2 regions of the Brevibacillus sp. 1238 genome follow, and region 2 is predicted to be linked to the other one. Evidence: riboswitches for the same ligand, from Rfam matches in the RefSeq annotation. Region 2 holds a riboswitch; the other holds the start of a gene.
The links. A riboswitch is a leader RNA that binds a small molecule or an ion and turns the genes downstream of it on or off. The one in region 2 is predicted to bind glycine.

Region 1 (3,416 bases), on a different contig from region 2:
TATAAGCCGTGAAAAATTCTCCGCGGAGCAGCATGTGGTTGACTGTGCTTGGCGCATAGTGCTGATAAACGCCAGCACCCAAAAAGTTGACGTGTGTGCTGAAGTTGACGTTTTTGTTAGCCAGGCGAGTGAAGTATTTGACCAGATCAGGCTCGGACAGAGCTTCTGGAATGTTCAGCGCACCTTTGAAACGCACCTCTTCCGGAATGTCTGCAAACAGTTCTTCTACACTGGAAATGCCCAGAGTTTCGAGCATTTCGCGCTTGTCCTGATCAGTTTGGGGCAGGTAGCGGTATTTCACGAACGTTGTCCTCCTCAAATAGGATGTATTGTGGGCTTATGCTTGGTTATTTCGCACGTTTATAAAAAGGAGCGGCAACAACAACAGCTTTCAGTCGTTTTCCGCGAATTTCCACTTCAACCTCTGTGCCAATCGCCGTGTGCTCGCTTTTGACCAGGGCCAGACCAACGTTTTTCTTCAAGGTCGGGGATTGTGTCCCTGTGGTCACTTCTCCTACCAGCTCTTCTCCGACATAGACCGGATAGTGCGTGCGCGGAATGCCGCGATCGATCATCTCGATCCCTACCAGCTTGCGAGGCGCGCCGTTTTCTTTTTGCGCTTTCAACACCTCTTGGCCGATGAACGGCACTGCTTTATCTACCTTCACCGCGAAACCGATACCCGCTTCGATCGGTGTAATGTCCTTGCTCAGTTCCTGACCGTACAGTGGCAGCTTGGCTTCAAAGCGCAGCGTGTCACGCGCACCCAGTCCGCAAGCAACCAGACCGTCTTCTTTGCCTGCTTCAAGCAGGGCGTCCCACAGCTCTGCCGCACGATCCGCAGCCAGGTAAATCTCGAAGCCATCTTCGCCCGTGTAGCCTGTACGGGATACCAATGCCGGAATACCGCTAACCTCTACATCGCGCTCAAAACGGAAAAAGCCGATTTGGGACAGATCCGTTTGAGTCAGCTTTTGCAAAATCGATTCAGCCAAAGGCCCCTGGATCGCAATCTGCGCCGTTTGCGGCGAGATATTTTCGATCGTGACGCCCGGAATCAGGTGCTCCTGCAGCCATGCATAGTCTTTGTCAATATTGCCAGCGTTGATGACAAGCAGGTAATGGTCGTCTGCGTATTTGTAAACGAGCAAATCGTCGACCGTACCGCCGTCCGGGTAGCAAAGCACGCTGTATTGAGCTTGTCCCACTGCCAGCTTGGAAACGTCGTTGGTTGTCACGCGCTGCAAGTATTCGAGCGCGCTCTCGCCTTTTACGTCCACCTCTCCCATGTGGGATACATCAAACAAACCTGCTTTCGTGCGAACAGCTTCATGCTCCTGACCAATGCTGGAAAACTGTACAGGCAGCTCCCAACCGCCGAAGTCGATTGTTTTGGCGCCGTATTTTGCATAGGAATCAAACAGTGGCGTTCTTTTCAGATTGGACATGTGTGGCACCTCCTAAAGGCAGATAGTCGGCATTTTTCCCCATGAAAAAACAGAGGCGAAAAAACGGGTACACCAAAAGAAAGGTGCCCATTTCTCCTCCTCTGTCCTTGGTACCTGAGAGTTACCTTGCCAATCAAGCTCGGCGGGGATCACCGGGCTTGCAAGTTTCCCCTTTGGTGGCTCGACATGCGAGCTCTCTCCAGAGTTGCGTCCAGTAGAGGTTCTTTTGCCTGAGAGATTCACCGTTACCGGCTTGCTCCTTCGGCGCTGCAGTGGTTCACGCAGTCTCTCCCTGCTACTATCATTCGCGTTGGTTAGATGGTCATACATAAGTTTTTGCTATGATTTCCATACTAATGAACGAACTTCCTCTATATCCTACCATGAGAGTCGACAGTTGAAAATATGCAAATTAACAGTCAGATCAAGAAATACTTAACAAAGTGATGAACATTACCCATAATGTTAAGTTTTTTATTAAAACGCATGAAAGTTATGGCAGAGCTGTGTAAAGGAGTAACGTATATGCCGAATGTTCCTGTTTCATTTGACACGAGCTGGATATCGCCGCTGACCGAGCGGCTGCACGAAGATGGTCCATGGGACAAGTGGGAGCTGTTCAAGCTGGCGCTGGAAGCAGAAGAAGCGATGGCGGTTCGCGAGTTCGATTCTTTGCAATGCCTGAACTACTTGCCGCTGCTCTCGCCTTTTCCCCATCAGCTCCAGACGGCGGAACGCGTGCTGAATGACATGCGCGGCCGCGCGATTCTCGCGGATGAAGTCGGATTGGGCAAGACCATCGAGGCAGGGTTGATCATGAAAGAATACATGGTCAGAGGCTTGGCGAAAAAAATTCTCGTCCTCGTTCCCGCCTCTCTCGTCATTCAGTGGACAAAAGAACTGCAACAAAAATTCGGCATTCCTGCCGTCGCGCAAAAAAAAGAGTACATGTGGCGTCAGCACGAAGTCGTCGTCGCCTCCATCGACACGGCCAAACGCGATCCGCATCGCCGCCATGTGCTCGATATCGACTACGACATGCTCATTATCGACGAAGCGCACAAGCTCAAAAACAAGCGAACCCGAAACTATCAATTCGTGAAGGAAATTCGCAAAAAATACTGTTTGCTGCTCACCGCCACCCCTATCCAGAACGAGATGGACGAGCTGTACAACCTGATCAATTTGCTCAAACCGGGGCATCTGGGCCACTCGACGTCGTTTTCCACCAATTACGTCGAGGGAAAGCGCCAATCGAAAAACAGCGAAAAATTGCGTGAAGAAATCGAAAAGGTCATGATTCGCAACAAGCGAAGCGACGGCGGCATCCAGTTCACCAGCCGCCGCGTGCAGTCGATTCCCATCGAGCTGACGCAGGAGGAGATGAAGCTGTACGAGGGCGTCACGCGCTTTGTCCACGATCAGTACAAGACGGGAACCGGGCTGTTCAATTCGCTCGCTCTCATCACGCTCCAGCGCGAGGTTTGCTCCAGCAAGGAAGCCTCCTTCATGACGCTGTACAACATGCATCAACGCACCAGCGAGGAGTCTTTGCTGCGGGCGCAAATACTGGAACTGGTGGAGATGATCAAGCGGATCGAGACGCATTCCAAGGCCGCCAAAACGGTCGAGCTGATTCAGCAGATCAACGACAAAGTGATCGTTTTCACCGAATATCGGGCCACGCAAAATTACTTGCAAAAATATTTGCATGACCACGGAATTACCTCTGTGCCGTTTCGCGGCGGCTTCAAGCGCAGCAAAAAAGACTGGATGACCGATCTGTTTCAAAACCGCGCACAAGTGCTGATCGCGACAGAAGCAGGCGGCGAAGGGATCAACCTGCAATTTTGCAATCAGGTGATCAACTACGACATGCCTTGGAACCCGATGCGTGTCGAACAGCGAATCGGCCGCGTTCACCGTCTCGGGCAAAAGCGGGATGTGCACATTTACAATCTGTCCACG
Region 2 (3,416 bases):
AAGTAATTGGCAAACGGATAGAGCGGCATTTTGAATTTGTTTTGCGCTGCCAGCTCTGGTCTTGTCTTGCGGTATTTCAGGTGGCAAATGACCGTAATGCCCCAGATGAACAGGAAGCAAACCGTCGAGACACTCGTGATCAGCGTGAAGACGCCTTCTGGCATGATGTAGTTCAATACAACGGCGATGAGAATGACGACGGTAGAGAAGAACAGGGCATTGGCAGGAACTTGGCGAGTTGTGAGCTTGGTCATGGCCGCAGGCGCGTTTTGTTCTCTGCCCAAAGAGTAGACCATTCGGCTTGTACTGAAGACGGCGCTGTTACATGCCGAAGCGGCGGAGGTCAGTACGACAAAGTTGACGATTCCCGCAGCGGCAGCAATTCCGATTGCGGCAAACACTTGCACGAACGGGCTTTCTGTCGGAACGATCGCACTCCATGGGTAGATGCTCATAATCACGATCAGCGCACCGACGTAGAACAGCAAGACGCGGATCGGAATGTTGTTGATCGCTTTTGGAATGACGCGCTCAGGATTTTCTGTCTCTCCGGCAGTCAGCCCGACCAGTTCAATGCCGACGAACGCGAAGACGACCATCTGGAACGAAAGTAAGAAGCCGTTGATTCCGTTCGGGAACATCCCGCCATGGCTCCACAAGTTCGTGAAGCTGGAAGCGCCGGAGTTGGTAGAGAAGCCTTTGACGATCATGACGATACCGACGACGATCAAGGCGAGAATCGCGATGACTTTTACCAGCGCGAACCAAAACTCCATTTCTCCGAACAGCTTCACGGTTGCCAGGTTCATGAAAAGTAAAATTACGAGGGCAATCAACCCCGGCATCCATTGCGGCACTCCCGGAAACCAATACTGTGTGTACAAGCCGACAGCCGTCAAATCGGCCATGGCAATCGAAATCCAGCAAAACCAATACGTCCAGCCTGTGACGAACGCAGCCATGTTTCCGAGGTAGTCTTTTACGAAGTCGACGAAGGAATGATAGTTCAGGTTGCTCAGGAGAAGTTCGCCGAGCGAGCGCATGATCAAAAAGCAAATAATCCCAGTAATCAGGTACGCAAACAAAATGGATGGCCCGGCGAGGTGAATGGATTTTCCCGCACCCAGAAATAGTCCGGTACCAATGGCTCCACCGATTGCGATGAGTTGAACGTGTCTGTTTTTCAGACCTCTCGCCAATTTTTGTTGTTCCATGTGATCCCCCTCTTTCTCTCTGTCTGATTCTGCAAAGTTACTTGGAAAGACAACTACTTGCTCGACGACTTTTTCTTCACAAAAGTTTATGATTCTTTATAATTCTCATAGTAACATAGCTGTACAGAATAAATACATCATTAAGTTACTTCCAACGAAAAAAACGCTTACATTTTTCAGTGAGTCCTTATTTTTTGCTGTTTGCTTCCGGTTGCTCCCTCCTTGTTTGCCCGAGTGGGGATGTGGCTGTTCCCCTGAAAGCGCAGCGATTTCTAGCAGCAATCCTATTTTTCGCCAATAAAAAAAGGAACGGGAAAAATAGGCTGGTTCCTATTTTCCTCTGTCCTTTTACCTGAGAGTGTTTAACTCCTTTGGTGGCCAATGGCTCTCTCCAGAGATGCGTCCCATTGCGGTCCTTTTACCTGAGAGATTTGTCCTGGGGGTCAGGATTTGCTCCTTCGGTGCTAAACGGTAAGTTTAGTCTCTCCCGCAATATTCATCCGCGATAGATATTCGCATGCGTTCTTTTGATAGTAAATTATTCCAAATAGCTTGTCAAACGAAAATTGCCAATTAACAGACTATTTTAAGCATAAAACATTTTTGACCGATTGAAGTCCAACAAACAAGGGAGATGGCAAGAATCAACAACAATTTGATTCGAAAACAAATCAATATGATGTATTTTGATTTGAAACATGATCGGTGATCGGATGAAAACGGTTGCTTTTTGTTCCGGGCAAAGCGAGAGTGAAAAATGTGACGAACATGTGAGAAAAGGTGGTTTCGCGAGCGGAAATCTACCATTTCGCCGGAAGCAAACGAGGTTGAGTGCAGCGAATTTTAAGGCTTTGGCACGGGAGTTGCTTTTAAGTGGCAGCACAGAGAAGGGAGAGAGTGACAACATGAACATTTCTACATTTGCTGCTGCGAACAAGCTGGTCACAGGCCGCGATTCGCTGGCATTGCTTGCAGAGGAAGTCGCCCGGCTGGGGGTGCAGCGTCCGCTGATCGTCACCGACCATATTTTGATTCAGGCCGGGGTGGTAGCGCAAGTCGAGGAGCTTTTGCCGATGAAGGCAGGCATCTTCCCGGACGTCAATCCGGAGCCGGAAATCGAAATCGTCGACCTGTGTGTCAGCATGATTCGCGCAGGAAGCTACGACGGGCTGATTGCGGTCGGCGGAGGAAGCGCGATCGACATTGCGAAAGCGGCTGCGGTCATGGCGACTAATGAGGGCAGCATCGAACAGTATTTTGGCACGAATCTGGTCAAGCAGCCGGGCTTGCCGCTGATCGCGATTCCGACCACGGCGGGAACAGGCTCGGAAGTGACCAATATCTCGATTTTGTCCGATACGAAGGAGCAAGTAAAAAAAGGAATTGTAAGCCCTTACTTGCTGCCGGATGTCGCTATCGTCTCGCCGATGATGACGCTGACGTGCCCGCCGAGTGTTACCGCTGCGAGCGGCGTGGATGCGTTGGTGCATGCAGTGGAAGCCTATATTTCCAAGTTTGCCTCCCCAGTCACGGACGCGCTGGCGATTGGCGCGATGAAGCTGATCGCTGTTCACCTGCCAAAAGCGTACGCGGCCCCGGACAACATCGAATCGCGCGAAGCCATGATTACAGCCGCGTTGATGGCGGGTCTTGCCTTCGGAAATGCAGGGGTAGGAGCTGTACATGCCCTGGCTTACCCGCTCGGCGGACGCTTCCACATGGCGCACGGCGTCAGCAACTCGCTGCTTTTGCCTTACGTGATGCGCACGAACAAGATCGCCTGCCTGGAAAAGCTGGGAGACATCGCCCGGGCGCTCGGAGAAAATACAACTGGCCTGAGCCTGGATGAAGCGGCGGAAAAAGCGATCGAAGCGATGACGCGTCTGTGCCGTTACGTGGAAATTCCCCAGTCGTTGCGCGAGTTCAACATCCCTGAGACAGCGCTTGCCGAGATGGCGGAAGAAGCGATGAAGCAGACCCGGCTTTTGAAAAACAATCCCCGCACCTTGCGGAAAAAAGACATAGAAGATATATATCGCGCAGCTTACTAAGAGGGGGATATCACATGAAGTGGAAGCAACGCAAAGATGGTGCAGAGACTCCGTATATTCCGGCTGGCCCGTTCAAAATTCGCCTGCCGTTCGTGCATTATCGTTTTGAATGGCCTGATTACTTGCAAGGATTGCTGATGTGCGCCGTCGA

Region 1: linked by a shared signal. The riboswitch ahead of gcvT (glycine cleavage system aminomethyltransferase GcvT) and the one ahead of M2298_RS01545 (amino acid permease) in region 2 are both predicted to bind glycine.

Annotation. Positions count from the first base shown of each region.
Region 1 covers NZ_JARXWC010000002.1:225,012-228,427, reverse strand. The annotation lists gene gcvPA (aminomethyl-transferring glycine dehydrogenase subunit GcvPA) at 1-301, opposite strand, end outside; gene gcvT (glycine cleavage system aminomethyltransferase GcvT) at 348-1,448, opposite strand; glycine riboswitch at 1,540-1,656, opposite strand; glycine riboswitch at 1,657-1,753, opposite strand; gene M2298_RS04885 (DEAD/DEAH box helicase) at 1,974-3,416, shown strand, end outside.
Region 2 covers NZ_JARXWC010000001.1:341,793-345,208, forward strand. The annotation lists gene M2298_RS01545 (amino acid permease) at 1-1,214, opposite strand, end outside; glycine riboswitch at 1,553-1,611, opposite strand; glycine riboswitch at 1,615-1,714, opposite strand; gene M2298_RS01550 (iron-containing alcohol dehydrogenase) at 2,120-3,265, shown strand; gene M2298_RS01555 (hypothetical protein) at 3,280-3,416, shown strand, end outside.